DNA from 2 places in the Bradyrhizobium sp. USDA 4452 genome. Region 1 is predicted to be linked to the other one. Evidence: riboswitches for the same ligand, from Rfam matches in the RefSeq annotation. Region 1 holds a riboswitch; the other holds the start of a gene.
What was found. Region 1 has a riboswitch for glycine ahead of ACVISU_RS37110 (D-amino acid dehydrogenase). Riboswitches for the same ligand answer to the same signal wherever they lie in the genome.

Region 1 (14,966 bases):
CGAAATCCTCACCCAGCACGTCGAGCATCGAGGCCCGCGTCATGCGCGCGATCAGCGCGACATAGATGAAGGAGAGCGTGCAGGTCGGCAGGATGATGCGCTCGAAGAACGGACCGAAGCCGGCGGAGATGCTCTTGAAGCCCTGCACCGGTACCCAGCGCAGATCGATCGCAAAGACCTGGATCAGCACATAGCCGATCACGAACACCGGCACCGAGAAGCCGAGCACCGAAAGTCCCATCACGCAGCGGTCGATCCAGGTGCCGTGCTTCCACGCCGCGATCACGCCGAGCGGCACCGCGACCAGGATCGAAAGGACGATGGTGGCGAGCGCGACCGAGATCGACGGCTCGAGGCGCGGGCCGATCATCTCGAGGATCGGCTTGTTCGAGATCAGGGAGACGCCGAGGTCGCCGTGCAGCAGCTTTGCGATCCAGGTGTAGAACTGGATGTAGATCGGCTCGTTCAGACCAAGCGAGGTGCGGATGCGATCGAGCTGTTCAGGCGTTGCATTGTCGCCGGCAAGAATGGCGGCCGGATCGCCCGGCGTCAGCCGCAGCAACAGGAACACGAACAGGGCCACCACGCCCATCACGGGAACGGCGGCGAGGATGCGGCGGATCAGATAGCCGAGCATCGCTGCTATCTCCTGCCGTCAGATGGTGCGAAGCGAAGGCTGGGCCGCATCATACTCATGGTGTCCCCGTGATGTGTCTCATGCGCTTCTGCGTCTTGTCTCAAAGCCAGCGCGAACGTGATGAATTTGCAGGCAAATACTGTGCCAATGGCGACGTTATATCAAGGCGCGGTTCGGGCCGTTGGAGGCCTCCCTTGGTTTGAAGCTGCTATTTCGAATTGCACTTGCCGTCGTGTGCCACCGACCTGAAACGACAAGTTCATTCACGCTCGCATCACGCCGCACCAATTGGCGACGAACAGCGCGATGCTCTTGGTTGTCTTGCGAAGGCTGTCGAGCTCGACACGTTCGTTGAACGCATGTGGGCCGACACCGTAAGGACCATAGCAAAGGGCAGGGATGCCGTAATCGACGCAATAGTAGCGAGTGTCGTTGACGGCTGTCGACAGGCGCTCCTGCATCGGAGCCTGGAAGATGGATTGATGGGCTGCCGACAGCGCTGCTTCCGCTTCGCTGCCAGGCTCGCACACCGCCGCGTCTGCCTGAAAACCACTCCACACGAGCTCGGCCGGATTGTCGGACAGGAAGTCGTCGGCCTTGTGCGCCTCGGCCAGGCATTCCTCGATGCCGCGCATCGCCTGCTGCGGCGTCTCGCCGGGCAACAGGCCGAGCCGGCAATCCAGTTCACACCACGCCGCGGTCGAACTCGCCCAGTCGCCGCCCTTGATGATCCCGACGTTGAACTTGATCGGATTCTTGACGCTGCGGAACCAGCTGTTGTCGAGCGCCCGGGCATTGAGCGCCTTGGTGTAATCCTGGAACGCGCGCACCAGATGCATCGCCGACAGGATAGCGCTGGTGCCGGCCTCGGAATAGGCGACGTGCACCGGCGTGCCGCGAACGCGCAGGCGAAACCAGACGGCGCCGACCTGGGCGCGCGTGAGCGTGTGTCCAGTCGGCTCAGGAATGAGGCAGGCGTCGGCGCGATAGCCGCGCATCAAGGTCGACAGCGCGCCGTTGCCGGTGCTCTCTTCTTCGGTCACGGTCTGCAGATGGACGCGCCCGCCCGGGGCGTACCCGGCGTCTCTGAAAGCGTCGAGCGCAAAGATCATCGCCGAGACGCCGGCTTTCATGTCCTGCGCGCCACGCCCGAACATCCAGCCGTCTCGCACGGCGCCCGAGAACGGCGGCTGCTCCCAAAGGTCGGCGGGTCCCTCCGGCACCACGTCGATATGACCTTGCAGGATCAGGCTGCGTCCGCTGCCTTTGCTGTTGAGCGTCGCAACGACCTGCTGCGATCCGGCAAGGTCGATGCCGTCCATCGGCGCAGCCTTCGGATGGCTCATCAGGTTGACGTCGGCAAGGCTGAACGTATCTACGTCGTAGCGGCGCTTTGCGAATTGCTCCGCCAGCCAATGCTGTTGCGGCGCTTCCTGGCCGCGCAAGCTGCGGAACTGCACCATGCGCGACAGGAACGCGACCTGATCGTCGAAGTTTCGATCGACGGCCGCGCACAGCTCTGCGGCAATCTGATCCGGCTTGGTCAACGTCCCGGTTGTCATGTCGCGCCTTTCGTGGAGCCCAGCGCAGCGGCCTGAGCGTTGATCGTTTCGGAAATGCGGCGCACCGAGTTGGTGTGCGTGCGGGAGGCGAGGTTACGTACCGGTCCGCCGAAGAGATCGCCGCCGGCGCAGCTGCCGTCGGGATTCCTGCGTTGGACCGCAATGCCATGCGTGCCCGCTACCCCAATGCGCATTGCCCCCTCCCGCGCTGAAGCGCTTTTCCCCATCGTGACGCTAGACTTTGTCATGCGGTGTTTCTCAGCGAATTCCAACCTGGCCACACGCAAATACGCACATATTCTTCCTCTTCGGTTGGATAATTAGGGGAAAGCTGCGCGGGTGGTCTTGGTCGCATCGACCTGCGACGGCACCATTGAGGGCGTGTCGAGGTCGCGCCAGTCATCGATCGCTCCTGCGACCATCTGCGCCGTCGCAGCCGACAGCGTCCAGCCGAGATGGCCGTGGCCGGTGTTGTAGAACACACCCGGAATCCGTCCGGCACGAACCACCGGCATCATGTTCGGCATCATCGGGCGCAGGCCGGCCCACGGCACGACTTTCGAGGTGTCGATGCCGGGGAAATGCTGCCGCACCCAATCGACCAGCGGCTGGATGCGATCGGCGCGGATGTCGCGGTTGAAGCCGTTGAACTCGGCGGTGCCGGCGACGCGGAAACGGTCGGCGCCGAGCCGGCTGGTGACGATCTTCGCGGCTTCATCGAGCAGGCTGACGGTCGGCGCAGCGTCCCGGCTTTGCGGTGCATCGAGCTGCACGGTGATCGAATAACCCTTCACCGGATAGACGTTGACGCGGTCGTTGAGCAGGCCGGCGAAGTGGCGGCTCGCGACGCCGGCGCAAATCACGATGCCGTCCGCCTGCAACTCATGTCGCGTCGCGCTGTCGGCATCGTGTGAAGTGGCTTGGCTCCAGCCGATACGGAAGCCGCCGTCGTCGCGTGCGATGCTGTCGACGTCGGCTTCATGGACGAAGCTCGCGCCGCGGCGGATGCAGGCGTCGGCGAGGCCGCGCGTGAACTTGTGGATATCGCCGGTCGCGTCCGACGGCGTGAAGAAGCCGCCATAGCAGGTCGTCTGCAGCGCGGGCTCGATGCTGCGGATCTCGTCCGCCGTCACCGGCCGGCGGTCGAGCCCGCCTTGCTGCAGCAGCGTGTTGACGCGCAGGCCAGCCTCGAAGCCGGCCTTGTCGTGATAGACGTGCAGGATGCCGCGGCGTTCGAGATCGAAGGCGATGTTCTCGCGTTGGGCGATCGAGAACAGGTGCTTGCGCGCTTCGATTGCGAGCCGCGTCGTCTCGATGGTGTTGCTGCGATAGCGGCCGATGCTGCCGACGAATTCGCCGATCCAGGAATATTTGTGCCAGCTCGGCTTCGGATTCATCAGCAGCGGCGCGTCGCTTCTGAGCATCCAGCGCAGCCCCTTGAGGATGGTCGCTGCGCTGTTCCACACTTCTGCGTTGCTGGCGGAGAGCTGTCCGCCGTTGGCGAACGAGGTTTCCATCGCGGCGTAGCGATGTCTGTCGAGGACAGTCACCCGGTAGCCGCGCTCCAGCAGGGCATAGGCCGTCGTCACGCCGGTGATGCCGGCGCCAATGATAGCGATGTGAGGCATGGTGGTCTTCAGGCTCCCGTGGGTTAGAGTCGCCGAACCGCCGGTGAAACCGGTTGTTTCGACGCCCCATCTGTCACGGTACCTGAGAGCTTGATCCGCATCGGGCGCGGGCCCGATGGCGAACTATCCCCTTCGGTGGACGAATGGCCCTTGATGTACGGCCAAGTCGTCTCTCTCCAGATCGTCCTGATGAAACGGTCCTTTTGCCTGAGAGTTTCCGGGGCGGTTGCTCCGTCGGCGCTGAAGCAAAAGCACGAATGCCATTGCTTCAGTCTCTCCCGCATCATCGCGTTGGACGGCCGGACCGTAGGCGAAGCCTCAAAATTGAACAAGGCTAAATTTCGATCCGGCTGTGCCAAACTGTTGTGCAGTGCAAATCAGCCTTAGTCGAGCGTTGCGAGCAGCGCTGCCATCAGACGGCCGCGCTCGGCGAGGCTGTCGACTTCGATATGTTCGTTCAAAGTGTGGGCGTCGGCACCGCGCACGCCGAGGCCGTCGAGGGTAGGGATGCCCATCGCACCGGTGAAGTTGCCGTCGGAGCCACCGCCGGCGCTGCCGTGCGGCAAATCAAGGCCCATGTCGGCGGCGAGACGCTTCGCCTTTTCATAGAGCGCCATGGTGCCGGCATCCGGCTCCCACACCGGGCGCGTGACGCCGCGCGTCACCTTGAATGTCACGTCATTTGCCGTGCCGGACAGCGCCAGCATGCGCTCGACGCCGCGGTCGAGATCGGCCTGACGCTTGGCCATGCTGAGCGCTTCGCCGGTGCAGGTCGTTGCGACGCAATTGACCCATTGGCCGCCATGCACGATGCCGACCGAGAAGGTGCAGTCCTCGGTGGTCATGCCGTCGATGGCGATGATCTGCCGGGCCATTTCGCGGATCGCGGAACGGCCGGACGAAAGCGTCGCGCCGGCATGGCTCGGCTTGCCAGTGGCTTCCAGATTGAAGCGCGCGATCGCGTAGCGGCCGGTGACGACACCGTTGTTCGGCCGGCCGGGCTCCGGCACCAGCACGTATTTGTTGCGTGCGGCTTCCGCCTCGATGATGTCGCGCGTCGACGGCGTGCCGACCTCTTCATCGGGCGTGAACAGCACCGTGATCGGCAGCGGCGTCGTGAAGGACGCGCGTGCCAGCTGCCTGATCGCCTCGATCGACAGATAGTTGCCGCCCTTCATGTCGAAGATGCCGGGCCCGAAGCACTTGTTGCCTTCGCGCCGCCATGCCAGCTTTTCGATGGTGCCGACCGGATGCACGGTGTCCAGATGGCCGGCGATGAGGATGCCCGGCTGACCTTGTTTCGGATGGGGAAAACGGGCGCGGACGCAGCCGGCAAACCCCTGACGCCCGGCGATGCGTTCGATCGTCGCACCCATGATCGCCATCTCGCGCGCGGCGAGATCGAGCATGCGCTCGACCGCGGCCGCATCCCATGTCGGGCTCTCGCATTCCACCCAGCTGCGCAGCCCCTGCAGCATCGCTTCGGAATCAAAAGGAAGATTGGCGGGGTTCATGTCTTTTCTCTCTTGTTGTTTGTTCGCGCCGATACGCGTTCGCGTGCGTTACGAAAAGCTCCGAAGACGACTTTGTAAAGTCAAATGCGCTGCACCCGCCGTTCATTCGTTCGTATACGTTCGATCCTGCCGGAAACCGATTGACGCGCATTGCGCTTGATGCAAGTCTCGATTTCACAAGCCATACAGCATGTTAGTTCGCCTAAATAACGAACCGCATGCATAACGAATAAGCCGGCTTTGACCAGTTACACGTCAGGAGAGATTGCATGTTCCCTATCTCGCGTTGGAAGCACCGCACGCTAGCGGCTGCGTTGACGGCGCTTGCGCTGTCATTCGCACCGCAGGAATTGTCGTTTGCGCCGCAGGCCATCGCCGCGGACAAGACCATCACCGCGGTGATGCATTCGGATCTGCGGGTCATCGATCCGATCCTGACCACCGCCTACATCACGCGTGACCACGGCTACATGGTCTACGACACGCTGATCGCGACCGATTCCAACTTCAAGATTCAGCCGCAGATGGCGGACTGGAAGGTCTCGGACGACAAGCTCACTTACACGTTCACGCTGCGCGACGGCCTGAAGTGGCATGACGGCGGGCCGGTGACCGCCGAGGATTGCGTGGCCTCGCTGAAGCGCTGGGCCAAGGTCGACGGTATGGGCCAGAAGCTGATGGATTTCACGGCGAGCATCGAAGCCACCGATGCGAAGACGATCACGCTGAAGCTGAAGGAGCCCTACGGCCTGGTGCTGGAGTCGATCGGCAAGCCTTCGTCGCGCGTCGCCTTCATGATGCCGAAACGGCTGGCCGAGACGCCGCCGGACAAGCCGATTCCGGAACAGATCGGTTCGGGTCCGTTCAAGTTCGTGCAGGCTGAATTCCAGCCCGGCGTGAAGGCGGTCTACGTCAAGAACAAGGATTACGTGCCGCGCAAGGAGCCGGCGAGTTGGACCGCAGGCGGCAAGGTCGTGAAGGTCGACCGCGTCGAGTGGGTCACGATGGCCGACGCGCAGACCGCGCTGAATGCGCTGCAGTCAGGCGATATCGATTTCCTGGAGAACCCGTCGCTAGACACGCTATCGGTCCTGGAAGCCGACAAGGACATCAAGATCGAGACGCTAAACAAAGCCGGTTTCCAGACGCTGGGCCGCATGAACTTCCTCTACCCGCCGTTCGACAACATCAAGGTTCGTCAGGCGGCGCTGCTGGCGGTCAACCAGAAGCAGGTGCTCGACGCGCTGGTCGGCAATCCCAAGTATTACAAGACCTGCGTCGCCTTCTTCATCTGCGATACGCCGTTCGCGACCGATGTCGGCGGAGAGACGTTGTTGAAGGGCGGCGACATGGCGGCGGCCAAGAAGGCGCTTGCCGAGTCGGGCTATGATGGAACGCCTATCGTCATCATGGCGCCCGGCGACGTCACCACGCTCAAGGCGCAGCCGGTTGTCGTCGCCCAGCAACTGCGCGACGCCGGCTTCAAGGTCGACCTGCAGGCGACCGACTGGCAGACCGTGGTGACCCGCCGCGCCAGCCAGAAGCCGCCGAAGGAGGGCGGCTGGAACATGTTCTTCACCAACTGGGTCAGCGCCGACGTCTCCAACCCGATCGCCAATCTCTCGATTGGCGGCCAGGGCAAGAATGGCGGCTGGTTCGGCTGGGCCGAGGATGCCAAGATCGAACAGCTGAAGGATGCGTTCGTCCGCGCGACTTCGCTCGACGAGCAGAAGAAGATCGCGGCCGATATCCAGAAGGAAGCCTACGAGCAGGTCATCTACATCCCGCTCGGCCAGTATCAGGGACCGAGCGCATGGCGGAAGTCGCTGACCGGTGTGCTCGACGGACCGGCGACGCCGATCTTCTGGAATATCGACAAGTCCGAGTAGGCTTCAGGCTTCACGCAATACAAACGGCCGGGACTTGTCCCGGCCGTTTACGTTTCGCGCAGCCGCTCCGCGGCGGCGGTCGCTAATTCGCATGGCCTGATTTGGCGCGGCCCGCGCTCGACAGGCTCGAGAGCTGGGTCTGTCCGACACCGGCGCCGTTGACCCAGACCATTGCGCCTGCGGCGAACGCCAGCAATCCGCACAGCACGATCGCGCCGCGAATCCAGCGCCGGTAGATCGCGCGCTCATGGGATGGCGCATCGCGGAATCTCTGTGCGTTGAGCCCGTTGCTGCAGTGAGCCGCGTCGTCGCCGTGCTCGAGGACAGAAGCGCCATGATCAGGCGCGTCGACAATCTGATTGCGACCGGCAATCCGATTGCTGTTCGCAATCGTCATCGCCTATCTCCAACTCATTGATTTCGAAATGTGAGGGCCGCGAAATGTGCGGCCAGAACTTTCCAACGCCTCAAGACTACCACGTTCGGCGATCGCGGCATGTGAACCGCAGCACAGCCGGAAGACACGATGTGGTGATGCGAACATCGAGATACCGTGAGTACCTGACCAGCCGGTCGGCGCGCACTGGCATACCAAATTGATTGACGCCGGTTTTAAGGTTCCCGTTAGTATTGCGTCGTAATCTGGCCGCCAGTTTGTGTACCTACCGCGACAGGCCCATGGCCGACGACCATAGCAGGCCCACGCCGGCCAATGCGCAACAGCCAATGCCGACCGAGCAGCGCCGTGCCGGCGCACGCCGCCGCGTCCTCAAGTCGGGAGCGATCGAGTTCGGCAATGAAGCGATCGCCTGCACGGTCCGCAATCTCTCGCCTCAGGGCGCCTGCATCGAAGTCAACTCACCGCTGTGGTTTCCCGACTGCTTCACCCTCGGCGTCGACGGCCAGCGGTGGCCGTGCCGCATCGTGTGGAAGAAGCAGAAGCGGCTGGGACTGGCGTTCGGTTAGGGCTCCATCCCCGGCAGGCCGCGTCGCGCCGATTTGCACGAACAGTTGTCGTCTATTTCACAAACTACCCAAGGTTACCGGGGTATGGTCCAACGGGCCGATATGGACGCCCCTCCAGCATGCACGCTCTCACCGTGCAAGGGTGGCGCCCATTGTTTCGCTGCTGTGGATCCACCCAGCCTCGGGGAAATTGTGATGACCATCAATGTCAAGGCCTACGCGAACGCCGATGATATCCTGATCGCCTGGCAGCCGGACACCTGGTCCAACGACTGGGTTGGATTCCAGCTCGAGCGGCGCAACAACATCACGCAGCAGACGATCGTGCTGTCCAACCGCATTCCGCCGAAGCCCGGCGAGAAGCCGGTCGCGGACGCCGGCATCTCCTCGACGCAATCGCCGTTCCGGCGCTGCATTTGGACCGATCACAGCGTCGTCGACACCGACAACGTCTCCTATCGCGTCACCGCGATGAAGAGCGGCGCGAACGGGACGTTCACGCCCGATGCCGCCTCGGTGTCGGCCTGGACGACGCCGGCGGTCGCGTCGGGCGATGCGGGCGGCGGCTTGTCGGCCTATTTCAACCGGGGCACTCTGATGTCCCAGATCGTCAGCCGCTTCGTGAAGGGTGATACGTCCGACGACTCGCTGCGCAATTTCGTCAAGGGCCTGTCCGATCCGGCCAACCAGGCGCGGCGCTACCTTTCAGGCGATGCACTGCACGAGATCCTGGCCTTCCTGCACGATGCCGATTTGCGCGGCAGCCAGGTCCATGCTGCGATCTACGAGATGAATGACGAGGAGCTGGTCGGCGCGCTGAAACCGTTCGGCAGCCGCGGCAATGTCCTGCTCGGCAACGGCAGTGCGACAAAGCCGAACATCGCGGGCGAGCTCAGCGGCGCCGGTCTGACCGTCAAGCATCGCGATCTGTCGAATGCGGGCAGGTCGTCGCCCAGCGTCCACAACAAGTTCGTGGTCGAGAGCGACGCGCACGGCAACGCGATCCGCGTGCTGACCGGCAGCACCAACTGGACTACCACCGGGCTGTGCACGCAGCTCAACAACGTGCTGATCATCGAGAATGCGGTGATCGCCAAGCGCTATCTCGATCAGTGGGGCAAGCTGGTCGCTGCGGGCAACGCCATGCCGCCCGCGCTCAAGGCGTCGAATTCCACTCCGACCAGCGACGCCAACATTTCGGTCTACTTCGCCGCGACCAACGGCGAGGCGGAGTTCAAACCTGTGCTGGACCTGATCAAGAACGCCAAGGACGGCGCGCTCTTCCTGATGTTCATGCCGGGTCAATCGCCGCTGCTTAGTGCCCTGCTGGACCGCGCCCAGCAGAACGACATCTATGTTCGCGGCGTGGTATCGACCATGATGCCCAGCAAGAACGGCAACATCGTTTCGGTCGGCGGGCAGGTGGTGAAATCGGGCGCGCCGCAGCAATCCTTCCACGACGACGTGCAGCTGCCGCATGGCGTGAACGCGACCAACGAGCCCTCCTGGGCCGACGTCGAATTCAGCGTTCAGCAGATCCGCAACGCGGGGATGATCGCGATCGTTCACTCCAAGACCATCGTGGTCGATCCGTTCTCCGACAATTGCGCCGTCATCACCGGATCGCACAATTTCTCGGTCGCGGCCTCCGAGAAGAACGACGAGAACCTCGTGATCATCCGCGGCAACAAGCAGCTCGCCCAAGCCTATGCGCTGCATATCAACGGCGTCTACGACCATTATTCCTGGCGCGGCTATCTCGGCAGCGGCGGCAATCCGGATCAGATCTACTCGCTCGACGGCTGGAAGCCGGGCGGCGGCAAGGAGCAGGAGCTGGATTTCTGGATGGAGGAGCCGGTGCCGCCACGCCCGACGCGCAGCGGAGGCGGCGGCGGCGCGGCGCGACAGCCCGCCGCGGCTGGTGGGGCTTCGAAGAAGACAGCCGTCAAGAGGGCGCCTAAGAAAGCTGCGAAAAAAGCAGCGAAGAAATCCGCAAAGACGGCAGCCAAGAAATCGGCGAAGAAGGTAAAGGCCAAGAAGCCGGCCAAGGCCGCAAAGGCAAAGGCCAAGAAAACCAAGAAGGCCAAGGCCAAGAAATAGTCGCGGTCGCGCGAGCGCGCCTGGTGCGGGCGGTGGGACTCGAACCCACATGACGTTGCCGTCGAGGGATTTTAAGTCCCTTGCGTCTACCAATTCCGCCACGTCCGCATTGCGCCAGGCGGGCCGATTACTAGCGCGTTTGCCGGCGGAGTGGAATTGTCATTATCCGCTGCTAACGGGCGCGGTTTCAAAGGCTTAAGGCGTGGTTTGCAATTCCATTTGCTTCCGCGGCCGGGCATTGGGATAAGCAGCGCGCCGCCGCGATTGAGCCTCAATCCGGACACCGGCGGCTGCTTTAGGCAATCTCAACACTGTCGGGACTAAGAAAGCTGAATGTCTGTTCGTCTTCCACGCCGCCCAAATCTGTCGCGCGCGGCAGCCATGGTTGCGCTGCTCGCCTCGGCTGCCGGAGTTTCCGGCTGCGCACAGATCGGCGAGAGCGTGCCCTCGGCCTTCGCCGATCCCGCCAAGTACGATCTGTATGACTGCAAGCAGCTTGAGACCGAGCGCAAGGGCCTCGCGAGCCGCGCAGAGGCTCAGGAAAAGCTGATGGCCAAGGCGGAGACAGGCGTCGGCGGTACCGTGGTCTCGGAGATGGTCTATCGCAACGAGCTGATCTCGATCCACGCCCAGCAGAGGCTGGCGGAGCAGGCCTGGCGCACCAACAAATGCCACGAGAGCCCGCCGGATGCGCCTGCGGCGGCCGTACCCGCAGCGCCTGCGCCGGGGGCGAAGGGTCCGCGCGCGCCGCGAGGCCTCGTTCACTGAACGCGCGCTTCGAACTGGTCTCTCAGGCGCGCCAGTCGTAGATCCAGTCCTGCCGCGCCAGCATGCGCTGCGGACCGATGGCGCGGATCGCGAGATCGCGCGCGATCGCAAGCGGTCCGCTCAAATGATAGATGCGGCCCTGCTGCCGCGCCATGCGCTGCACTTTCAGCACGCGGCCTCGCCGCATCTTCGCGTAGCGCTTCAACGCGGCGGGAATGCCCGCGGTGTTCTCGCCGGTGCAGTCGGCCAGGGCCTTGGCCAGCACGGCCGCATCCTCGATCGCCATGCCGGCGCCCTGCGCGGCAAACGGCAGCATCGCATGCGCGGCGTCGCCGAGCAGCGTCACCGCGCCTTCGCTCCAGCGGCCGATGTCGGGCAGGGTGAACAGCGCCCATTTGCGCCAGCCGTCGACCGCGCCGATCAGCATCCGCGCGGTGGCGGGCCAGCGCGGATGGGCGAACGCGCCCTTGATCTCGTTGGCGTCGCCGGGGGCGCTCCAGCCCGGCCGGTTCCAGGTGCCCGACACGATCGCGACCACGTTGACCTGGCGCCCGGCCGAGATCGGATAGGCCACGAGATGCGCATCCGGCCCCATCCACAGCCGCACGCGCGGCGCAGTGTATTCGCGCGGCAGGGCGGTCGCGTCGAGCGTGCCGCGCCAGGCGATCAGGCCGGAGAATTGCGGTTGGACATCCGGAAACAAATGTCCACGGACCGACGACCAGATGCCATCGGCGCCGATCAGCGCAACCGCCAATTCCTCCTGCCGTGCGTTGCCGTGGCGCTGCACCACCGTCAGGCCCTTGGCGTGCTTGGTCACGTCCTCGAATTGGCAGCCGAGCCGCAGATCGATATCGGGATGGTCGTTGACGGCGGCCTGTAATGCGGCCTGCAGATCGGCGCGGTGGATCACCCAATAGGGGGCGCCGGCGCGGAACTCGGCGGCATGGCCGAGCGGCATCCGCGCAATCTCGCCGCCGGCCCGCGCACTCAGGATGTTGACGGAGTCCGGCGTGACCGCGCGCCGCGCCAGCGGTTCCTTGAGCCCGAGCTCGACCAGGATGCGGCTCGCATTGGGAGAGAGCTGGATGCCGGCGCCGGCTTCCTCGAGCCGCTCGGCTTTTTCCAGCACGACGACGCGAAAGCCCTGTGCCGCCAAGGTCAGCGACGCCGTCAGTCCCCCGATCCCGGCGCCGGCAACGATGACGGTTCGCGTCAGCGCCACGGAACGGTCAGGCGACCTTGTCTTTCAGCACGCATTCCGGCGGCCGGGCTTCGCCGGCAGCAAGGTCTGATGCGAAGCGATAGAGCGTCGAGCAGTACGGGCAGATGATCTCGTTGTCGTTGCCGAGGTCGAGGAACACGTGCGGATGGTCGAACGGCGGGTTGGCGCCCACGCACATGAACTCCTGCGACCCGATCTCGATCACCGAGACGCCGGCATCGTTATGGAAGTGCGGGACGACGTGGTCGGACATATTCTCACCTTGGTAGCAACGATGGGCAGACGCAATCAACTGCATGCGGCATCGCGAAATGCCGCGCACCATACTGGCGGGAACAGTTGATTCCTAGAGCCCCGATGGCTCATTTGCTCATGCAAATTCGACACAATCTTGTCGTCCCAGAGAAGCCCTTCTTTGGTCGGAGCCGTTGTGTCGCAAAAACGGCACACTATTTCCAGGCGAACTGAACAAGGCGAATTAAAGTTGAGGTTTCCAGCGGAATGAACGGGGTGCGCCTCAGTCTTGCGATGGTCGGCCTGGCCGCGAGCACTGCCGTGGGCGCGGCCATTTGGCCGCATGCCCGGGACGCCGGCATGGTGCTGTCAGCGCGGAACGATCCGGCTGCGCTCGCCGACCTCAGGCTCAATTCCGTCCTGCGCAACAACCCGGCGTTGATATCGGACAATATCGAGGCAGCGCTCGCCGCGGGCGATGCCGATCTTGCGACCAGCTTCGTCGCGCTCGCAAGCGAGCAGAACATCGCGCTCAGCACTGAACTTACGAAGCGTGTCGACAACGCGCGCGAAGAGCAGTCGTCCACCACGCATTTCGCCAAGGGATTTGCCACCGGCCTCGTGACCGGCAATGCCGACGACGTTGCAAGCCTGTCCGGCACGGTCGCCGGCGATCTGTTCGTGTTCGGTGACGTCAGGGACGTCGTGCGCGAGGGCAAGCATCTCGTGATGGGCGAGGACACCGACCAGCTGGTGCTTGGTCTCGCAGCCGCCGGGCTCGCCGTGACCGCGGCCACCTATGTATCGGTCGGCGGCGTTGCGCCGCTGCGCGCCGGACTGACGCTGGTCAAGGATACGCGCAAGGCCGGACGGCTGAGCGAGGGGATGATCGAATGGGCCGGGCGCTCGACCCGCGAGGTGGTCGATCAGCCGGCGCTCCGTGAGGCGGTCGCGTCCGGCTCGGTGCTGCGTCCGGCGGAAACCGCAACCGCGATCCGCGCGGCATTCCGCGCCGAGAAGGCCGGCGCGCTGGTGCGCGTCGCCAAGGACGTCGGGCGCATCGGCGAGGCAGCCGGAGTTCGTGCCGCGCGCGACACGCTGAAGGTCGCGGAGAATCCGCAGGAGATCGCGCGTGCGGCCCGCATCGCGGAGACGAAGGGCGGCCAGACCCGCGCGATCATCAAGCTGCTCGGCCGCGGTGCGCTGCTGCTCGCGGCCGGTACGTTCAATCTCACCATGTGGCTGTTCGGCGCGCTGCTCGCGCTGTTCGGCTTCCTGTCGTCGATCAAGGCCACCACCGAGCGAGCCACGGCATGGTGGCTCAGACGCAACAAGGTGCTGCGCCTGAAGCGGCAGATGGCTGCCCAGGCTACCTTGGCGAGCATGCCCGCCCAGGGCTAAGCTTGCGGTCGCCGATCGATCGCCAATCGCACGTCCCAAGTCGCAAGAAAACAAGTCCCAAGAAAAAACGGAATCGAAGATGCCGAGTTTCCACCACGGCGATGTTGAGATTGCCTATGTCGACGAAGGCGCGGGCGAGCCGATCGTGCTGGTGCACGGCTTTGCCTCGAGCAAGAACGTCAACTGGATCTATCCGACCTGGGTGTCGGAGCTCGTCAAGGCCGGCCGGCGCGTCATCGCGCTCGACGATCGCGGCCACGGCGAATCCGCCAAGCTCTACGACGTTGCGCAGTACGAGATCGCGACCATGGCAAGCGACGTGATCGCGCTGATGGACCATCTCGGCATCGCGCGCGCCGACATCATGGGCTATTCGCTGGGCTCGCGGATGGCGGCGATCCTGGCGCGCGAAAATCCGGATCGGGTGCGTTCGGCGATCCTCGGCGGCATCGGCATCGGGTTGATCGAGGGCGGCGGTCCCGGCGAGGCCGTCGCGCTGGCGCTGGAGGCGCCGTCGCTCGACGACGTCACCGATCCGGTCGGCCGAACCTTCCGTGCTTTCGCCGATCAGACCCGATCCGACCGCCGCGCGCTCGCCGCCTGCCTGCGCGGCTCGCGCCGGCTGATGACGCGCGAGGAGGCTGCCGCGATCGGCGTGCCGGTCCTGATCGCGGTCGGCAGCAAGGACGAGATCGCGGGCTCGGCATCAGCGCTCGGCCGGATCATTCCGGGATCGCAGGTGCTCGACATTCCGAACCGCGACCACATGCGGGCGGTCGGTGACAAGGTCTACAAGACCGGCGTCATCGACTTCCTGTCGCGACGAAAATAGCTCGTCGGCATCGTCCGTGGCGAAGGCGCGGGCGGCTGCGATCAGCACCACGAAGGTCGCAACCCACACCATGCGCGCGCCGTAGCGGTCGTGCGGCCCCGAGATCACGCCGCAGACGACGGCATTGCCGAGCAGAGCGAGCGTCACCGTGCCCGCCAGCAGCGTCAGATCGTCGAGCCGCCGCTGCCACAGTCCGCGGCCGAACAGGAT
Region 2 (14,966 bases), 160 kb from region 1:
CCCGTCGACGCGGCCTGGGACAACGATCCCGCGATCCAGAAATGGCGCGCATTCCTCGACAAATACGATCCGGCGGCCGCCAGGAACGACATCTACGCGGTCACCGGCTATCTCACCAGCCAGATCCTGGTTCAGGTGCTCAAGCAGTGCGGCGACGACGTCTCGTCGGAAAGTATCATCAAGCAGGCGGCGAACCTCAGGGATGTCGAATCCGACATGCTGCTGCCGGGCATCAAGATCAACACCTCGCCGACCGACTACTATCCGCTCGAGCAATTGCAACTGACGCGCTTCAGCGGCGAACGCTACGAGCCGCTGGGACCCGTCATCGACGGCGGCATCTCGAAGGCTTGATCGCAATCGAAGCAAAGCGCGAGAGGAGTTTGTCATGGCAGGCATTCTGGACGGCAAGGCTGCATTGGTGACGGGCGGCGGCTCCGGCATCGGCCGGGCAACGGCGATTGCCATGGCGCGCGAAGGCGCGCGCGTCGCGGTGTCCGACCTGTCGAGGGACGGAATCGAGCAGACGGTCGCGCTCATCAACGCCGCAGGCGGCCAGTCGATCGCGATCCAAGGTGACGTCACCGACGAGACCGATGTCGCCAACATGGTGGCACGCACGGTATCTGCGTTCGGGCGGATCGATTGCGCGTTCAACAACGCGGGCGTTGCCGGGCGCTCCGTCGGACCGCCCGGCCAGCGCATCCATGAACTCACCCAGGCTTCGGTGGCGAAGATGTTCTCGGTCAATCTGATGGGCGTGTTCCTGTGCCTCAAATACGAGGTCGCACAGATGCTGAAGCAGGGCGGCGGCGGCGCGATCGTCAACACCGCCTCGATCGCCGGGCTGGTCGGACTAGCGACATCAGCCCACTATGTCGCGACCAAGCATGGTGTCGTCGGGCTGACCAAGTCTGCGGCGATCGAATATGCCCAGGACGGCATCCGCGTGAATTGCGTCAATCCCGGATACATCAAGACGCCGATGACCAAGGAGACGATGGACGAGCGTTACGACGAGATCATCGCCAAGGTGCCCGCACGCCGCCTTGGGGTCCCAGAGGAAATCGCGGAGGCGGTGGTCTGGATGTGCTCGGACAAGGCATCCTTCATGACGGGCGCATCGCAGGTGGTCGACGGCGGCTACAGCGCGGCCTGATTAACGAAGAGGGCCGTCGGGCAAATCGACGTCAAGTCCGAGTCGCATGTCGCGAGAGTGCGGCGTGTGACTCAAAGCTCGCGCTACGATGAGGGTGTCGTCCTGGCGAAAGCCGGGAAGACGTTTGGAGAGGTCGCGATCAATCTCGACGCCATCAGGCGATCAGCATAACGGCGAAAGCTCACCGCCCCTGCCGCAAACTCCCCTCCAGCCGCGCCAGTTCGACGTCGAGGTCGCGCTCGACATCGGCTACCTGCATGTCGATCACCCGATAGTCGCGCGCCTCGAGCCAGGCTCTGCGCTTGGCGCGGTCGATGCCGATGGCGTCGCTCTCGCCGGCATTGACCAGCTCGATCGCGAGCCGGTGCACGAAGGAGACGAAGTCGGGGATGTGGCGGCCGACCGGGGTCTGGCGCTTGAACTGGCCGGCGAAGCGGCGGTCCCGCGTCAGCGCCTGCCACAGGATCCGCTCGGCGTCGGTCGGATTGCGGCGGAGCAGCCGGGCGAGGCCGCGCACCGTGCTGGAGCTGTCGGCGGCGGCACCGCCCTGCCCCTGCTCGGCGAGCAGCGCCCGGAGCCGGGTTGCCTGGGCGCCGTCGAGCACGCCGCCCTTGGCCGGCCCCTTGCGCCCCTCGGCGATCGCCATCACGACTCCATGGAGCGTGTGCATGTCCTGCTTGGTCGGGTCCATCCGGGTGAAGATGTTGCGCAGGTTCACCAGCATGGTGTCGCGCTTCTCCGCCGGTCGCAGGAACTCGACCTTGTCGAGCTCGGCGACGAGGTTGTCGAAGAACGCCTGCATCTGGTGCTGGGAAGCCGGCTCGGACCGTTCGGGCATCGCGAACGGCAGCGCGCCCGCCGTCGAAAGCTTGAACCACTCATAGCCCATCAGCAGCACCGCCTGCGCCAGGTTGAGCGAGGCGAACCCCGGATTGACCGGGAAGGTGATGATGCGGTTGGCGAGCGCGACCTCCTCATTGGTCAGGCCGGAGCGCTCCCGTCCGAACAGGATGCCGGCCCCGCCGCCGGAGGCGACATGGCTGACGATCTCGTTCGCCGCGCCTTCCGGCCCGACCACCGGCTTGGCCTGGTCGTGGGCGCGCGCGGTGGTGGCGAACACCAGCGTGAGATCGGCGATCGCCTGCTCGACGGTGTCGAACAGTTCCACCGAACCAATGATGTGGTCGGCGCCGGCGGCGGCGCGCTGGGCGGCAATGTTCGGCCAGCCGTCACGCGGATTGACGATGCGCATTCGGGTCAGCGCGAAGTTGCCCATCGCGCGCGCGGCCATGCCGATGTTCTCGCCAAGCTGCGGCTCGACCAGGATGACGACGGGACCGGCAAGGTCGTGCCCTGCCTTGGTCTTGTCGGTGCCGGACATCTCAGTTCACTTTCTGATTCAACGTCTGGAGATTTTGAATCAGCTTCCGAAGCGGCTGATTCAAACTCTCATGCAGGACGGCGCAAGCAGCTTTGCACCGGTTTTGCGCGCGACCATTTCTCCAAGGAGATAACAGGGTTAGCCGCGTTTGCGAATCCTCAATCGGAGTCCCAGGCGCACTGCGCGAGGACTGCCGCTTGCGCGCGCTTGGCCTTCGGATAGGCTATCAACCACAACCAAAGCGAAGCTGTAAAGGCACGCTTGAGACGCCGGTTGAACGGCGAGACACCTTGGGGGGACAATGCGGGGCAGATGGACGCTGGCGATTGTGGGCGTGGTCTTGATCGTGGCGGGAGGCCTGCTCGCCTACCTCACGCAGACCGCGGGCGGCATCCGGATCGAGGATGTCAGGTTCAAGGGCGCCAAGGGCAACACCATGAGCGCCCTGCTCTACATCCCGCCGAACGCGACGCCGCAGATCCCGGCACCCGGCATCCTCGCCGTCCACGGCTATATCAATTCGCGCGAGACCCAGGACGGCTTCGCCATCGAGTTCGCGCGCCGCGGCTATGTGGTGCTGGCGCTCGACCAGACCGGCCACGGCTACAGCGACCCGCCCTCCTTCGCCAACGGCTTTGGCGGACCTGACGGGCTTGCCTATCTCCGCAGCCTGCCCTTCGTCGACAAGGAGAATATCGGGCTCGAGGGCCATTCGATGGGCGGCTGGACCGTGCTGGCAGCGGCCGCAGCCATGCCCAACGACTACAAGTCGATGGTCCTCGAAGGCTCCTCCACCGGCAAGCCATTCGCCGCCGAGGGCACCACGAGCTGGCCGCGCAACACCGCGCTGGTGTTCGCCCAGTACGAGGAGTTCTCCACGCTGATGTGGGGCGTCGACCTCGCCCGCGACGTCACCACGAGCCCAAAACTCTGGGCGCTGTTCGGCACGCAGGGCGCGGTCGAGCCGGGCAAGGTCTACGGCGATCCGGCCAATGGCACCGCGCGGGTGCTGTACACCCCGGCGATGACCCATCCGGCCGAGCACATCTCGCATGAGGCGATCGGCTACAGCCTCGACTGGTTCGCCAAGACATTGAAGGGCGGCACCCCGCGCCCGGCCAGCGACCAGATCTGGTTCCGCAAGGAGATCGGCACGCTCATCGCCCTCATCGGGTTCGTTGCGCTGGTGATCGGAACATTCGACGGGCTGCTGGAGGCATCGATGTTCTCCCGCCTGCGGCTGCCGGCGGTCGCCGACGGCACCATGCCGCCGCATCAGGCCGCGAGCGGGCGGCGCTGGACCACGGCATTCATCCTGTCCGCCTTCATCCCAGCGCTGACCTACTACCCCGCTTTTGCGCTGGGCGGCACCTTCGTCACCCCGAGCGCATTCCTGCCCCAGGGCATCACCAACCAGATCCTGGTCTGGGCCACCATCAACCTCTTGATCACGCTGGCCCTGATGCGGTTCGCTCCGAAGCGGGCCAGCCGGGCCGGCCTCGTCGGTCAATCCGTCGTGATCGCGCTGATCTCGGTTGCGGCGGGTTACGCCGCGCTCTGGCTCGCCGACCTCGCCTTCAAGATCGACTTCAGGTTCTGGATCGTCGCATTGAAGTTGATGAGCGCGAAGCAATTCCTCATCTTCCTGATCTATCTGATTCCGTTCACGGCGTTCTTCGTGGTGGCGCTGCACGTGCTGCACCGGAATTTCTCGACCATGGATGCGCCGCGCGGGGCGCTGTACCTCACCAACATCCTGGCGCTGACCTTCGGTTTCATCGTGTTGCTGGTGCTGCAATACGGCACGATGTGGCTGACCGGTAAGCTGTTCAACCCGCTCCCGGACCCCGGTTTCGTGCCGCTCTCGACCATCGTCGCGATCCAGTTCGTGCCGCTGCTCGCGATCGTGGCCGTGATTGCGACCTTCACCTGGCGGCGGACTGGATCGAGTCTGCCGGGGGCCCTGATCGCCGGCCTGTTCGTGACCTGGTATATCGTCGCGGGGACGGCCACTCAGGTCCCATTTTAGCTGAAAAGATGGGCTTAAAGTGCATAACCGGTCCGCTTCCGCCCGCGTCCGGGCGGTGCTATAGCGCAGGCGTATTTCACCATCCCGCGGTCAAAAGCGCGCTGTTCCCAAGAGGGCCTCTCCGTCATGGCAAAAATCAAGGTATCCAATCCCGTCGTCGAGCTCGATGGCGACGAGATGACCCGGATCATCTGGCAGTACATCAAGGACAAGCTGATCAACCCGTTCCTGGATGTCGAACTGCTGTATTTCGATCTCGGCATGGAATACCGCGATGCGACCAATGACCAGGTGACCATCGACGCCGCCAACGCGATCAAGAAGGTCGGCGTCGGCGTCAAATGCGCCACCATCACCCCGGACGAGGCCCGGGTGAAGGAGTTCGGCCTCAAGGAAATGTGGAAGTCGCCGAACGGCACCATCCGCAACATCCTCGGCGGCTGCATCTTCCGCGAGCCCATCATCTGCAAGAACGTGCCGCGCCTGGTTCCCGGCTGGACCAAGCCGATCATCATCGGCCGCCACGCCTTCGGCGACCAGTACCGCGCCACCGACATCAAGTTCCCCGGCAAGGGCGTGCTGACGCTGAAATTCGTCGGCGAGGACGGCACCGTCATCGAGAAGGAAGTGTTCAAGACGACCGGTCCGGGCGTTGCGATGGAAATGTACAATCTCGACGACTCCATCGTCGATTTCGCCCGTGCCTCGTTCAACTACGGCCTGATGCGCAACTACCCGGTCTATCTGTCGACCAAGAACACGATCCTGAAGGTCTATGACGGCCGCTTCAAGGACATCTTCCAGGAGGTGTTCGACCGCGAGTTCAAGAAGGAATTCGACGCCAAGGGCCTGACCTACGAGCACCGCCTGATCGACGACATGGTGGCCTCGGCGCTGAAGTGGTCCGGCGGCTATGTCTGGGCCTGCAAGAACTATGACGGCGACGTGCAGTCCGACACCGTGGCCCAGGGTTACGGCTCGCTCGGCCTGATGACCTCGGTGCTGCTCACCCCGGACGGCAAGACGGTCGAAGCCGAAGCCGCCCACGGCACGGTGACCCGCCACTACCGCGAGCACCAGAAGGGCAAGGAGACTTCGACCAATTCGATCGCGTCGATCTTCGCCTGGACGCGTGGCCTCGCCCACCGCGCCAAGCTCGACAACAATCCGGAGCTCGCCAAGTTCGCGACCACGCTGGAGAAGGTCTGCGTTTCGACCGTCGAAGAGGGCTACATGACCAAGGACCTCGCGCTCCTGGTCGGCGCCGACCAGCGCTGGCTCTCGACCACCGGATTCCTCGACAAGGTCGCCGACAATCTCGGGAAGGCGATGGCGGCCTGAGGCCGCCGTAGCCGGACAACAGGTGCGAGCGTGATCATGGCCCTTGTCAAAGCCGTTGCGTTCGCATCGTTCCTGCTCACCGGGTCGGCGGCACTCGCTGCCGATCCCCTGCCCGAGCCGATTGCGGCGCCCGACGAGACTGCGGTCCTCACCACCCATGCCGAGGGCGTCCAGGTCTACGAGTGCAAGCCGGTCACCGAGGGCAAGCTCGCCTGGTCGTTCCGCGAGCCGGTCGCCACCCTGATCGCCGATGGCCGCACGGTCGGCCGGCATTATGCGGGGCCGAACTGGGAACATGTCGATGGCAGCGCCGTGACCGCCCGCAATGCCGGCAGCGCGCCCGGCGCGACGCCAAACGACATTCCCTGGCTGAAGCTCGAGGTGATCTCCCACCGCGGCAATGGCCTCTTCTCCAGCGTCGCCACTGTGCAGCGGATCAACACCTCCGGCGGCGAGCTGAGCGGCGCCTGCGACAAGGCCGGCGCATTGAAGGGCGCAGCGTATTCGGCGGACTACGTGTTCCTGCGCCGCGACTAGGCGATGAGATTGGGTTGAATCGTCATCGCGCTTTAGCTTCTTGTTTGAGCGTGATCTTTTCGGAAAACCGCTTCACACTTTTCCGGACCATGCTCTAATCGCGGATACCGCCGTCAGTCTCGTGCGGCGCTTGGGCGATTTCACCGGCGGCAAGGTCGCCACCGGCCGCGAGCGGATCGGCAAGCCGCGCCTCGGCGGTCTCCCGGACATGCGCGGCAAGCGCCGGCATCCGCTCGATCAGGGCATGGAAGTCCTGCGCATCGAGCAGCAAAAGCTTGGTCTTGCGCATCGCCGTCACCGTGCCGGATCGGCTGGTCCGGCGCAGCAGCGCGATCTCGCCGAAGAACGTGCCGTCGGCAAGCCGCACCCGCTGGCTTGGCAGGTCGATCTCGACCTCACCGGCGGTGATGAAATACATCGATGACGCCGCATCGCCGCGCCGCACCAGGATCTCGCCGGCCTCGATGGTCTGCGACCGCAACAGCCGCATGATATCGGCGATCTCGGCCGCGCCAAGATGCGAGAACAGCGGCACCCGCGCCAGCATGCCCCAGGTCACCACGAAGTCGCGCCGCCGCACCTCGTCGGCGAACGCGGTCGAGATGATCGCGACCGGCAGCGCGATCATCGCAAAGCCGACCACGATCGCGACCACGGTGACGATGCGGCCGAGCAACGTCACCGGGACGACGTCACCGTACCCGACGGTGCCGAGCGTCACGATCGCCCACCACATTGCCTGCGGCATGGTGCCGAACTTGTCCGGCTGCACCTTGTGCTCGATGGCATAGAGCAACGACGCGAACAGCAACACCGCGCCGGTCAGGATCACGACGCAGCCGAACAGCGTGCGCCGCTCGGCATGCATCGCCGCCAGCAGCGAGCGCATCGCGGTCGAATAGCGTACCAGCTTCAGGAACGGCAGCATGCCGAACAGCACCAGCGCGGTCTTGTCGCCGACCGCAAGCGCGATCGCCGACGGCAGGAAGGCGAGCAGGTCGATCACGCCGAGCGCCGAGCAGGCGTATTCCAGCCGCGCCTGCGACGGCGTCATGTCGCGCAGCGAGCGGCCGACCACGCTCCAGAGCCGCGCCGCGTATTCCAGTGCGAAGGCGATCACGGCGGCGATCTCGATCGCCGTGAACAACCACCAGAACTGGGCATCGATCTCCGGCACCGATGCCAGGATCGCCGCCAGCACATCGACGGTGATGATCGCGATAACGAGCCGGACGAAGCGCGAGCCGACCGAATATGGCAGGTGGTCCTGCTCGAGCAGCTCGTAGAGACGCTCGCGCAACCCGGGATCGCTGATCGTGGGCCTCCCGGGAGCCGTCGCCACGATCAGCCTCTCCGTCAGGCGCCAGCCGATGCCTGAGTCATGGCCTGCTCGATCGCCGACAGCGCCGCGTCGGCCTTGGCGCCGTCGGGGCCGCCGGCCTGCGCCATGTCGGGCCGGCCGCCGCCGCCCTTGCCGCCGAGCACCTCCGAGCCCTTGCGCACCAGCTCGACCGCGTTGAAGCGCGAGGTGAGATCGGCGGTAACGCCGACCACGATGCCGGCCTTGCCGTCCTCGGTGACGCCGACGATCGCGACCACGCCGGAGCCGATCTGCTTCTTGCCGTCGTCGACCAGGTTCTTCAGGTCCTTGGTCTCGACACCCTCGACCGCGCGCGCGAGCAGCTTGACGTTGCCGACCTCGCGCACGCCGGAGGCCGCACCGTTCGACGACGCTCCGCCACCGCCCATCGCGAGCTTCTTCCTGGCATCCGACAGGTCACGCTCGAGCTTCTTGCGCTCCTCCATCAGCGCGGCGATGCGCGCCGGGACGTCCTCGATCGTGGTGCGCAGCTCGGCCGCCGCGGTCTTCGCCAGCATCATGGTGTCATTGGCGTGCTTGCGCGCGTGATTGCCGGTCAGCGCCTCGATGCGGCGAACGCCGGAGGCGACCGCGCTCTCGCTGGTCACCGAAATCAGGCCGATGTCGCCGGTGCGGCGGACATGGGTGCCGCCGCAGAGCTCGACCGACCAGCCGAGCGCGTTCTGGCCGTGCTCGCGGGCGCTCTTGCCCATCGAGACGACGCGAACCTCGTCGCCATATTTCTCGCCGAACAGCGCGCGCGCACCGGCCTCGCGGGCGTCGTCGACCCCCATGATGCGGGTCGTGACGTCGTCATTCTCGAGCACGACATCGTTGGCGATGTCCTCGACCCGGGCGAGCTCTTCCGGGGTGATCGGCTTCGGATGCACGAAATCGAAACGCAGGCGATCGGGCGCGACCAGCGAGCCGCGCTGCGCGATATGGTCGCCGAGCACCTGGCGCAGCGCCTCGTGCAGCAGATGCGTCGCCGAGTGGTTGGCGCGGATCGCCGACCGGCGCGCGTGGTCGACCTCGAGCTGCAGCGCGGTGCCGACGCTCAAGGTGCCCTGCTCCACGGTGCCGACATGCACGAACAGGTCGCCGGCCTTCTTCTGCATGTCGGTGACGCGGAACTTGACGCCCTCGCCGGTGAGGATGCCCACGTCGCCGACCTGGCCGCCGGACTCCGCATAGAACGGCGTCTGGTTCAGCACGATCGCGCCGCTCTCGCCGGCCTTGAGGCCGCCGACCTCGGCACCGTCCTTGACCAGCGCCGTCACCACGCCTTCGGCGCTCTCGGTCTCGTAGCCCAAAAACTCCGTCGCGCCGAGCTTCTCGCGCAGCGGGAACCAGATGGTCTCGGTGGCCGCTTCGCCGGAGCCCGCCCAGGAGGCACGCGCCTTCTCGCGCTGGCGGTTCATCGCGTCGGTGAACGCGGCCTGGTCGACGCTGATGCCGCGCGACTTCAACGCGTCCTGGGTCAGGTCCAGCGGGAAGCCATAGGTGTCGTACAGCGTGAAGGCGGTGTCGCCGTCGAACATGTCGCCCTTCTTGAGGCCGGCGCTCTTCTCGTCGAGGATCGACAGGCCCCGCACCAGCGTCTTGCGGAAGCGGGTCTCCTCCAGCTGCAGCGTCTCCTCGATCAACTTCTCCGCGCGCACCAGGTCCGGATAGGCCTGCCCCATCTCGCGGACCAGCGCCCAGACCAAGCGATGCATCAGCGGCTCGCTCGCGCCCAGCAGCTGGGCGTGGCGCATCGCGCGGCGCATGATCCGGCGCAACACATAGCCGCGGCCCTCGTTCGACGGCAGCACGCCGTCGGCGATCAGGAACGCCGAGGAGCGCAGGTGATCGGCGATCACCCGGTACGATGCCACGTTCTGCGCGTTCGGCCCATGGCCGAGCGCCGATGAAGCCGCATCGATCAGATGGCGGAACAGATCGGTCTCGAACACGCTCTCGACACCCTGCAGGATGCAGGCCATGCGCTCGAGGCCCATGCCGGTGTCGATCGAGGGACGCGGCAGCGCCACGCGCTCCTCCTTCGTCACCTGCTCGTACTGCATGAACACCAGATTCCAGAACTCGAGGAAGCGATCGCCGTCCTCCTCCGGGCTGCCGGGAGGTCCGCCCCAGATGTGCTCGCCGCGGTCGATGAATATCTCGGAGCACGGACCGCACGGGCCGGTATCGCCCATCGCCCAGAAATTGTCCGAGGTCGGGATGCGGATGATGCGGTCGTCCGAGAAGCCGGCGATCTTCTTCCAGTAGCCGGCCGCCTCGTCGTCGGTGTGGTAGACGGTGACGAGCAGCTTGTCCTTCTTCAGCCCGAAATCCTTGGTGATCAGGTTCCAGGCGAGCTCGATCGCGCGCTCCTTGAAGTAGTCGCCGAACGAGAAATTGCCGAGCATCTCGAAGAAGGTGAGATGGCGCGCGGTGTAGCCGACATTGTCGAGGTCGTTATGCTTGCCGCCGGCGCGGACGCATTTCTGCGACGTCGTGGCGCGCTGATAGCTGCGCTTCTCGACGCCGGTGAAGACGTTCTTGAACTGCACCATGCCGGCATTGGTGAACATCAGGGTCGGGTCGTTGCGCGGCACCAGCGGCGACGAGGCCACGATCTCGTGGCCGTTCTCCTTGAAGAAGTTCAGAAATGTCGACCTGATGTCGTTGACGCTGCTCATGTTCATCCAATCGGAAAAAGGGGCCGGCCAGCCGCAAAAAGGCGTCATTTTCCGGCCGAACGCTTTTAGACATTGCCAGCTGCGGTGTCCAGAAACTGTGCAGGCGGATCATGGGGTTGCCGCGGCAGCACAAAGCCCATTGGATAGTTGTTGCAGCTGCGTTGACAGTCTTGGCGGCGCCGTGTTTTCTACCTACCTGTTACCCCGTCACGTCGGGAGAGACCGGCCTTGCCGCCGGCGCCGAAGGAGCAACCGCCCCGGAAACTCTCAGGCAAAAGGACCGCGTGACGTCTGACATCTGGAAAGAGGCGCTGGGGTTCTCCCCGATTGCGTCCGCCGACGGGATAATACTCTCAGGCACAGCGACAGATGGGGCTTTCTGCAGGTTTCTCAAGGGGAAATGGGTCCCCGGCGGGAACTGCGAGGGCCCTGTGATGCTTGCGCACGAAACTTCCCCGCTGAAGCAGACCCCGCTGCACGCGCTGCATCTGGCGCGCGGCGCCAAGATGGTGCCGTTCGCCGGCTACGACATGCCGGTGCAATACACGGCCGGCGTGCTCAAGGAGCACCTGCACACCCGCAAGGAAGCCGGCCTGTTCGACGTGTCCCACATGGGACAGCTCGTGCTGAGGGCCAAGTCCGGCAAGGTCGGCGACGCCGCGCTCGCGCTGGAAAAACTGGTGCCGCAGGACATCGTCGGCATCGCGCCGGGACGGCAGCGCTACGCGCAATTCACCAACAATGACGGCGGCCTGCTCGACGATTTGATGGTGGCGAATTTCGGCGACCGCCTCTTCCTGGTGGTCAACGCCGCATGCAAGGAAGAGGACGAGGCGCATCTGCGCGCGCATCTCTCCGACACCTGCGAGATCGTGTCGCTGGCCGACCGCGCGCTGATCGCGCTGCAGGGGCCGAAAGCCGAATCGGCGCTCGCGAAACTTTGCCCGGATGTCGGTTCGATGAAATTCATGGACGCCGGCCCCCGCCTTGTCGCCGGCATCGACTGCTTCGTCTCGCGCTCAGGCTACACCGGCGAGGACGGTTTTGAGATTTCCGTGCCCGCCGACAAGGCGGAAGCCCTGGCCACCGCGCTGCTGGACAATCCCGACGTGCTGCCGATCGGGCTCGGCGCGCGCGACAGCCTGCGGCTCGAGGCCGGGCTTTGCCTCTACGGCCACGACATCGACACCACGACGACCCCGGTCGAAGGCGCGCTGGAATGGTCGGTACAGAAGGTTCGCCGCAGCGGCGGCGCCCGCGCCGGCGGTTTTCCGGGCGCCGACAAGATTCTCGCACAATTTGCACAAGGCGCTGCCCGCCGCCGCGTCGGGTTGAAGCCCGACGGCCGCGCGCCGGTGCGGGAAGGCGCCATGCTGTTCGCCGATCCGGCCTCGACCGAGCCGATCGGCAAGGTGACCTCGGGCGGCTTCGGCCCGAGCCTCAATGCGCCGGTTGCGATGGGTTATCTGCCGACATCGCTCTCCGCGCTCGACACCACGGTTTTCGCCGAAGTGCGCGGCCAGCGGCTGCCGCTCAAGGTCACCGCCACGCCCTTCGTCCCCAACACCTACAAACGCTAAACGCTGAAGGATCGATCCCCATGACGACGCTGTACACGTCCGACCACGAATGGCTCCGCATCGAGGGCGACGTCGCCACGATCGGGATCACCGATTACGCGCAGTCGCAGCTCGGCGACGTCGTGTTCGTCGAACTGCCCAAGGTCGGCCGCAGCCTGAAGAAGGCCGAGGCCGCCGCGGTCGTCGAATCCGTCAAGGCCGCCTCCGACGTCTACGCGCCGATCACCGGCGAAGTGATCGAGGTCAACGAGGCGCTGACGGCCGATCCCGCGCTGGTCAATTCGGATGCCGGCGGCAAGGCCTGGTTCTTCAAGCTGAAGATTGCCGACAAGGGCGAACTCGGCGGCCTGATGGACGAGGCCGCCTACGCCGCGCACACCGCCTGAGGATCATCCCAAGGATTTCGCCATGAACGCGCCCTTCAAGCCGATCAACGAACCCGCCACCGATTTCGTCCGCCGCCACATCGGACCCTCACCGCGCGACGTCAACGCGATGCTGGAAACGGTCGGCGCCGCGAGCCTGCAGGCGCTGATGAACGAGACGCTGCCGGCGTCGATCCTCCAGAAGGCGCCGCTCGAGCTCGGCCGCGCGCTGAGCGAGACCGAGGCGCTCGCGCATATGGGCGAGCTCGCCGCGCAGAACCAGGTGTTCACCTCGCTGATCGGCCAGGGCTATTCCGGCACCATCCTGCCCGCGGTGATCCAGCGCAACATCCTGGAGAACCCGGCCTGGTACACCGCCTATACGCCGTATCAGCCGGAGATCAGCCAGGGCCGGCTCGAAGCCCTGTTCAACTTCCAGACCATGATCTGCGATCTCACCGGGCTCGACGTCGCCAACGCCTCGCTGCTCGACGAGGCGACCGCGGCCGCAGAGGCAATGGCGCTCGCCGAGCGCCATTCGCAGGTAAAGGCGAAGGTGTTCTTCGTCGACAAGGAGGTGCATCCGCAGACGCTCGCGGTGATGCGCACGCGCGCCGCGCCGCTCGGCTGGGCGCTGGTCGTCGGCGATCCCCTGACCGAGCTCGACAAGGCCGATGTGCTCGGCGCGCTGCTGCAATATCCCGGCACCACGGGCGCGGTGCGCGACCTCCGGCCGGCGATCGCAGCGCTGCGCGCCAAGGGTGCGCTGGCGATCGTCGCTGCGGACCTGCTGTCGCTGGCCCTGCTGACCTCGCCCGGCGAGCTCGGCGCCGACATCGCAATCGGCTCGGCGCAGCGATTCGGCGTGCCGATGGGTTATGGTGGACCACATGCCGCCTACATGGCGGTGCGTGACACGCTGAAGCGCTCGCTGCCCGGCCGCATCGTCGGCCTCTCGGTGGATTCGCGCGGTGCACCGGCCTATCGCCTGGCGCTGCAGACCCGCGAGCAACATATCCGTCGTGAAAAGGCGACCTCCAACATCTGCACCGCGCAGGTGCTGCTCGCCGTAATCGCTTCGATGTATGCTGTCTATCACGGCCCCGAAGGCCTGATCCACATCGCACGCGGCGTGCATCGCCGCGCCACCGTGCTCGCCGCCGGCCTGCGCAAGCTCGGCTTTGCGCCGACCAGCGAAGCGTTCTTCGACACCGTGACGGTCGAGGCCGGCGCCAAGCTGATCGAGATCGTCACCCGCGCGCAGGCGGAGCGGATCAATCTGCGTATCGGGGCGACCACGCTCGGCATCGCGCTCGACGAGACCACCACGCCGGAGACCGTCGAGGCGGTGTGGCGCGTGTTCGGCGGCAAGCTCAGCTTTGCCGAGATCGAGGCGGCGGCGCGCGAGGCGCTGCCGAAGGAGCTGCGGCGCACCAGCGCCTTCCTCACCCACCCGGTTTTCAACACCCACCGCTCGGAGACCGAGCTGCTGCGCTACATGCGCAAGCTCTCGGATCGCGACCTCGCGCTCGACCGCGCGATGATCCCGCTCGGCTCCTGCACGATGAAGCTCAACGCCACCACCGAGATGATCCCGCTGACCTGGCCGGCGTTCGGCAATCTGCATCCGTTCGCGCCGGCGGATCAGGCCAAGGGTTATCACGCGCTGTTCAAGCGGCTCGAGCAGTGGCTGTGCGACATCACCGGCTATGACGCGGTCTCGCTGCAGCCGAACTCCGGCGCGCAGGGCGAATATGCCGGGCTGCTTGCGATCCGCGGCTACCATCTCGCCCGCGGCGAGCCGCACCGCAAGGTCTGCCTGATCCCCTCCTCCGCGCACGGCACCAACCCGGCCTCGGCCGCGATGGTCGGCATGGACGTCGTGGTTGTCGCCTGCGATGCGCGCGGCGACGTCGACGTCAACGATCTCCGTGCCAAGGCGGAGAAGCATTCGGCCAACCTCGCCGCCGTGATGATCACCTACCCGTCGACCCACGGCGTGTTCGAGGAGCACATCCGCGAGATCTGCGACATCGTGCATGCGCATGGCGGACAGGTCTATCTCGACGGCGCCAACATGAATGCGCAGGTCGGGCTGTCGCGGCCCGGCGATTACGGTGCCGATGTCAGCCATCTCAACCTGCACAAGACGTTCTGCATCCCGCACGGCGGCGGCGGCCCCGGCATGGGACCGATCGGCGTGAAGGCGCATCTTGCGCCTTATCTACCCGGCCATCCCGCAACCGACGGCGCGACGGCGCACGCCATCGGCCCGGTCTCGGCCGCGCCGTTCGGCTCGGCGTCGATCCTGACCATCTCCTACATCTACATCCTGATGATGGGCGGCGAAGGCCTGACGCGCGCCACCGAGATCGCGATCCTCAATGCGAACTACATCGCCGCACGGCTGCAGCCGCACTTCCCGGTGCTGTATCGCAACGAGCGCGGCCGCGTCGCGCATGAATGCATCGTCGACCCGCGGGCGCTGAAGACGACCAGCGGCGTCACCGTGGACGACATCGCCAAGCGA

Region 2: it holds a riboswitch for glycine, as region 1 does, so the genes downstream of both, gcvT (glycine cleavage system aminomethyltransferase GcvT) here and ACVISU_RS37110 (D-amino acid dehydrogenase) in region 1, are expected to answer to the same signal.

The regions. Positions count from the first base shown of each region.
Region 1 is NZ_JBSSGK010000001.1:7,865,537-7,880,502, forward strand. Features, by position in the region: gene ACVISU_RS37095 (ABC transporter permease) at 1-637, opposite strand, end outside; gene ACVISU_RS37100 (ArgE/DapE family deacylase) at 901-2,199, opposite strand; gene ACVISU_RS37105 (hypothetical protein) at 2,196-2,393, opposite strand; gene ACVISU_RS37110 (D-amino acid dehydrogenase) at 2,520-3,827, opposite strand; glycine riboswitch at 3,896-4,009, opposite strand; glycine riboswitch at 4,013-4,118, opposite strand; gene ACVISU_RS37115 (M20/M25/M40 family metallo-hydrolase) at 4,211-5,341, opposite strand; gene ACVISU_RS37120 (ABC transporter substrate-binding protein) at 5,611-7,230, shown strand; gene ACVISU_RS37125 (hypothetical protein) at 7,313-7,627, opposite strand; gene ACVISU_RS37130 (PilZ domain-containing protein) at 7,909-8,196, shown strand; gene ACVISU_RS37135 (phospholipase D-like domain-containing protein) at 8,392-10,296, shown strand; tRNA gene ACVISU_RS37140 (tRNA-Leu) at 10,318-10,404, opposite strand; gene ACVISU_RS37145 (hypothetical protein) at 10,630-11,064, shown strand; gene ACVISU_RS37150 (FAD-dependent monooxygenase) at 11,087-12,289, opposite strand; gene ACVISU_RS37155 (zinc-finger domain-containing protein) at 12,297-12,542, opposite strand; gene ACVISU_RS37160 (hypothetical protein) at 12,791-13,924, shown strand; gene ACVISU_RS37165 (alpha/beta fold hydrolase) at 14,004-14,756, shown strand; partial or broken gene ACVISU_RS37170 (hypothetical protein) at 14,760-14,966, opposite strand, start outside.
Region 2 is NZ_JBSSGK010000001.1:7,707,956-7,722,921, reverse strand. Features, by position in the region: gene ACVISU_RS36360 (ABC transporter substrate-binding protein) at 1-354, shown strand, start outside; gene ACVISU_RS36355 (SDR family NAD(P)-dependent oxidoreductase) at 389-1,159, shown strand; gene ACVISU_RS36350 (TrmJ/YjtD family RNA methyltransferase) at 1,341-2,540, opposite strand; gene ACVISU_RS36345 (alpha/beta hydrolase family protein) at 2,842-4,569, shown strand; gene ACVISU_RS36340 (NADP-dependent isocitrate dehydrogenase) at 4,696-5,910, shown strand; gene ACVISU_RS36335 (DUF3455 domain-containing protein) at 5,947-6,447, shown strand; gene ACVISU_RS36330 (cyclic nucleotide-gated ion channel) at 6,542-7,792, opposite strand; gene alaS (alanine--tRNA ligase) at 7,804-10,491, opposite strand; glycine riboswitch at 10,695-10,783, shown strand; gene gcvT (glycine cleavage system aminomethyltransferase GcvT) at 10,926-12,071, shown strand; gene gcvH (glycine cleavage system protein GcvH) at 12,092-12,457, shown strand; gene gcvP (aminomethyl-transferring glycine dehydrogenase) at 12,480-14,966, shown strand, end outside.